2 regions of the Arthrobacter sp. ZGTC212 genome follow, and region 2 is predicted to be linked to the other one. Evidence: riboswitches for the same ligand, from Rfam matches in the RefSeq annotation. Region 2 holds a riboswitch; the other holds the start of a gene.
What was found. Region 2 has a riboswitch for S-adenosylmethionine ahead of CXQ89_RS03585 (hypothetical protein). Riboswitches for the same ligand answer to the same signal wherever they lie in the genome.
Positions count from the first base shown of each region.

Region 1: it holds a riboswitch for S-adenosylmethionine, as region 2 does, so the genes downstream of both, CXQ89_RS10775 (flavin reductase family protein) here and CXQ89_RS03585 (hypothetical protein) in region 2, are expected to answer to the same signal.

Region 1 is NZ_PJIJ01000002.1:889,524-891,692, forward strand. It holds gene CXQ89_RS10765 (nitronate monooxygenase) at 1-14, opposite strand, end outside; gene CXQ89_RS10770 (PhzF family phenazine biosynthesis protein) at 25-861, opposite strand; SAM riboswitch class IV at 966-1,083, shown strand; gene CXQ89_RS10775 (flavin reductase family protein) at 1,138-1,644, shown strand; gene CXQ89_RS10780 (hypothetical protein) at 1,864-2,169, shown strand, end outside.
Region 2 is NZ_PJIJ01000001.1:726,579-728,747, forward strand. It holds gene CXQ89_RS03580 (tyrosine-protein phosphatase) at 1-475, shown strand, start outside; gene CXQ89_RS03585 (hypothetical protein) at 429-815, opposite strand; SAM riboswitch class IV at 831-967, opposite strand; gene CXQ89_RS03590 (LLM class flavin-dependent oxidoreductase) at 1,026-2,051, opposite strand; gene CXQ89_RS03595 (alpha/beta hydrolase) at 2,124-2,169, shown strand, end outside.

The DNA.
Region 1 (2,169 bases), on a different contig from region 2:
TTTAGGGTGAACATGGTGCCCGGTTTACAGCGTGACGGTGCCGTCAATGCAGGTGACCGTGGAACCGCCCACCCAGATTTTGCGGTCCCGGGTGAAGACCCGGACCCGGCCGGAGCGCTGGACGGCAGTGCCCTGGGTGACGACGTAGCGTTCCGGTGCCAATGAGGCTCCGATCAGCCACTGGGCGAGTCCGGCGTTGAGGCTGCCGGTGACCGGATCCTCTGCAATACCGAGACCCGGTACGAAGGCGCGCACTTCAAAGTCTGTTTCCGCGTCCGCCGGCTGCGCGCCAATGACGCCCACGCGCAGGTTGCCCATGATCACGGGATTCGGGTTCAGCGCCAGGACGGTTGCGGCGTCCGGGAGCAGCAGTCCCAGCCAGCCGGGTCCGTTGTCGATCCAGTTGGAGGCGAGGATTTGCTCCGGTTCCAGGCCCAGTGCCTTCCGGGCCTGGTCCAGGACATCGTCCTCCAGCTCACCGGAGCGCAGCAGGGGCGGAGCGGCAAACGCCGCGATCCCGGCATTGGCGTGCAGCGTCACGAGTCCTATGCCGCATTCCTGTACGACGACGTCGGGGTACCGGCGCTTGGCCCCGGTCTCCAGCCAGGCGTGGCATGTGCCCAGCGTAGGGTGTCCGGCGAAGGGAATCTCCCCGCCCGGGGTGAAGATCCGGACCCGGTAATCGGCCCCGTCCACAGTGGGCGGCAGGACGAAGGTGGTCTCGGAAAGGTTGGTCCACCGGGCAAAGGAGGCCATCTCGGCATCCGTCAGCCCTTCCGCTTCGAGCACCACCGCCAGCGGGTTGCCCAAATACGGTTCGCTGCCGAAAACGTCCACCTGCTTAAACCACCGCTGTCTCATTCTTCACACTGTATCCCTTCATTCCCATGACTTTTATGAAGCGGAGTTTACGAACTGTGGCGGGGGTTTGTGTCCCGGAACTGCCCGGCCTACGTTGGAGCAGGAATCAAGAGTTCCAGCCACGGGCCCTGGCCGGCTGGACGGCAACCCTCTCGCCGTAGCGGGGTGCTCCAGGTGACGATTCGGCCGCCCGGTTTCCAACCGGCCCGGCAAGTACCGCGCTTCGCTACCGACGTATCGGGTTGCCGGGCGCCTGAGGCAGAGGATCTTTTGAGCATGGCACTTTTGACCGACCTTCAACCCGCTGCATTGCGGCGGGCGTTCTCCCGTTTTCCGTCCGGCGTTGCCGCCCTGTGCGCGGTCATTGACGGCGAGCCGCAGGGCCTGGTTGCTTCTTCCTTCACGGTGGGCGTTTCCATGGATCCGCCGCTGGTGATGTTTGCCGTGCAGAACACGTCCCGCACGTGGCCGGTGCTGCGGGGCTCGGCCCGGATCGGCGTGTCGATTCTGGGTTCTGATCACGAGGGCGTCTGCAAACAGATTGCGTCCAGGGCCGGAGACCGCTTCGCCGGACTGGATCTGCACACGGATGAGTCCGGATCATTGTTCCTGGACCGGGCCGCCCTCTGGCTTGAGTGCTCTGTGGAAAATGAGGTTCCGGCCGGGGACCATCAGGTGGTGCTGCTACGAGTGCACGGCCATGCCTCACACGAGGATGCCCACGAGCCCCTGATATTCCACGGTTCAGCGTTTCGCCGTCTGGGTGTTCCCGAATTCGCCTGACCGGAAAAATGTGTCGGCACCGGAAATACTGAGCCGGGAATTGTTTCCACGGGTTTATGACAGCAGCCGTCCGTTACCAATCCTTTACATACGGATCCGGGTCCACTATCGTTCTTCGGATTACTTCGGAAGGAAGTAGCGGAGATGACCAGAAACAGAAATGCCAATGGACCATCACGGACTAAGGCAAGGCCGGGCAGAGCGTCGGATTTGCCGTTTATGCAGAAGGCCCTGTTTCCCGCAGCGGTGCTGGGCCTGGTGCTGACAGGGTGCAGCGCCCAGGAGGAGCCCGAGGCCGCCTCCTCGAAACCAGCCACATCGTCGTCCACTGCTGAGGAGACCGCCACGGCCTCCCCCTCAGCCCGTACGTCCAGCCGGAGCAGCATCGGCGTGGAACTGCCCCCGGGAAGCACGGAGCCTCCTGCCCCGAACGACCCCGCCATGCTGGCACTGTTCCGGGCGGACAATCCCATCAGTCTCGAGAGCTACTTCCAGCAAAATCCCCAGGGACGCCCTCTCAACGCC
Region 2 (2,169 bases):
CTTCCTGACCCGGCCCACCCAGGAAGCGAACGATCCCGACTTCACCGCGCTCTGCGGCCCGTACATGGATTCACCCAAGTGGTATCGGGAGAACCTGCGGCGCTGGCCGGAGAAGATCGCCGCCGTCGTTCAGGCCCTGGCAGACGCCGACGACGGCGCGGTGGTGATCCACTGCTCCGCCGGCCGGGACCGCACCGGGCTCATTGCCATGCTGCTGCTCCAGCTGGCCGGGGCATCGCCGGAAGCCATTGCCGACGACTATGGGGAGGCGGTCCGCGGCATTAATGCCTTCCACGCCACGCAGGTGCATCCGCGGGAAAAGCCGCTGACTCCCGAGCAGGAAGCCGCGAGGGTGGCCGACGGACGGCGGGAACTGCTCCGCGCCCTGGACGGGCTGGACGCGGAACAGTACCTGCGCGACGCCGGGCTCAGCCCTGCTGTGCTGAAGCGGCTTCGGCGCCGGATGCTGAGCTGAACCCGCTACACGGCCTGAGCTTTTCCGGCGTCGCCAAGTAGAAAAAAGAGCGCCGGGCCGGGCCGTCGAAACCGCCGGGGACCAGGAGCGAGGAATACCGGGCGCACCACTGGGCCGCTCCGCCGGAACCGGCGAGGGCCAGGGCCAGCGTCGGCAGGTCATGGAACCACATCAGCTGCTGCCTGCCGTCCACGACCAGCTGGACGATGCCCAGGTCCAGGTCCACGTAGGCCTGGGCATCCACCCAGTCATCGAAGCCAACAAGCTTCTTGGCATGGATCTGATGGATGTTATGGCCGGGCCGGAAGCTGGCGCAGCGGGTGTCACTGGAAGTGCTCACAGCGTGTTCCTTTACAGGTTGTCCTTGCCTGCGCCGGGCGGCGTCAGGCCGCTTCGTCATCCGAACCACCCGCCGAACATGGGGTTGGTGTGAGGCCAGTCGGAGCTTTTACGGACCCGGATTCCTCCGGGCGTTGGCCACCTCTCGTGAAGCTGACACCACCATAGCGCATGCCGGTGACAGCCGGGAACCGCCGCCGTACGGGAGGCATCAGCGCCAGCCGGCCGCCGGCGCGACATGCTTCACGATGTTCTCCAGCAGCTGCACGTTGTAGTCCACGCCCAGCTGGTTGGGCACCGTCACCAGAAGCGTGTCCGCAGCCTGAACCGCGGCGTCCGCGGCAAGCTGGGCGGCAATGACATCAGGTTCGCCAATGTAGCTCTTGCCGAAACGGGCCAGGCCGCCGTCGAGCCGTCCCACCTGGTCGCGTCCCTCGGCCTGGGCGCGCAGCCCGAAATACCGCCGGTCGGTGTCGGTCACCAGCGGAATGACGCTGCGGCTGACGGAGACCCGCGGAGTCCCCTCATGTCCGGCATCGGCCCAAGCCTTGCGGAACACTGCAATCTGCTCGGCCTGGAGCTCGTCGAAGGGAACTCCGGTATCCTCCGTCAGCAGGGTGGAGCTCATCAGGTTCATGCCCTGTTCGCCGGTCCACTTGGCCGTCGCCCGGGTTCCGGAACCCCACCAGATCCGTTCTGCGAGGCCGGGGGACTGCGGATCGATGGCCAGCGCGTCGGAACTGCCGGTCATCATCGGATCCGCGTTCGCCAGGCCTGCACCGGCAATCGCAGCCCGGAACACCAGTGTGTGCTTGCGGGCCTCATCCGCATCGGTGCTGTCCCCGGTGGGAACGTAGCCAAATGCCTCATAGCCGCGCAGCGCGGGCTCGGGTGAACCCCGGCTCAGGCCCAGCTGAAGCCTGCCGCCGCTGATCAGATCCGCGGCCGCTGCTTCTTCGGCCATGTACAGCGGATTTTCGTAGCGCATATCGATCACCGCCGTGCCCAGTTCAAGCCTGTGAGTCCGTGCGGCCATGGCGGACAGCAGAGGGAACGGCGCAGCGAACTGCGGGGCGAAGTGGTGGACCCGAAGGAAGGCTCCGTCAATGCCCGCTTCCTCGGCTGCCACCGCCGTTTCGACGGTCTGCAGCAGGGCGTCCCGGGCGGTGCGGACAAAGGAACCCTGCACGTCGCGGTAATGTCCAAAGGACAGGAAACCGATCTTCTTCATGTTCATTGACAGCACCGGTTTCCGAGCAGATATTCCCGGCTGCCGGCTCCCGGCACCACAGGATGAGAGGCGAACAGCATGCACCTGACCATGGTCCCCGGGATCGGCGGCTCCAATGATGAGC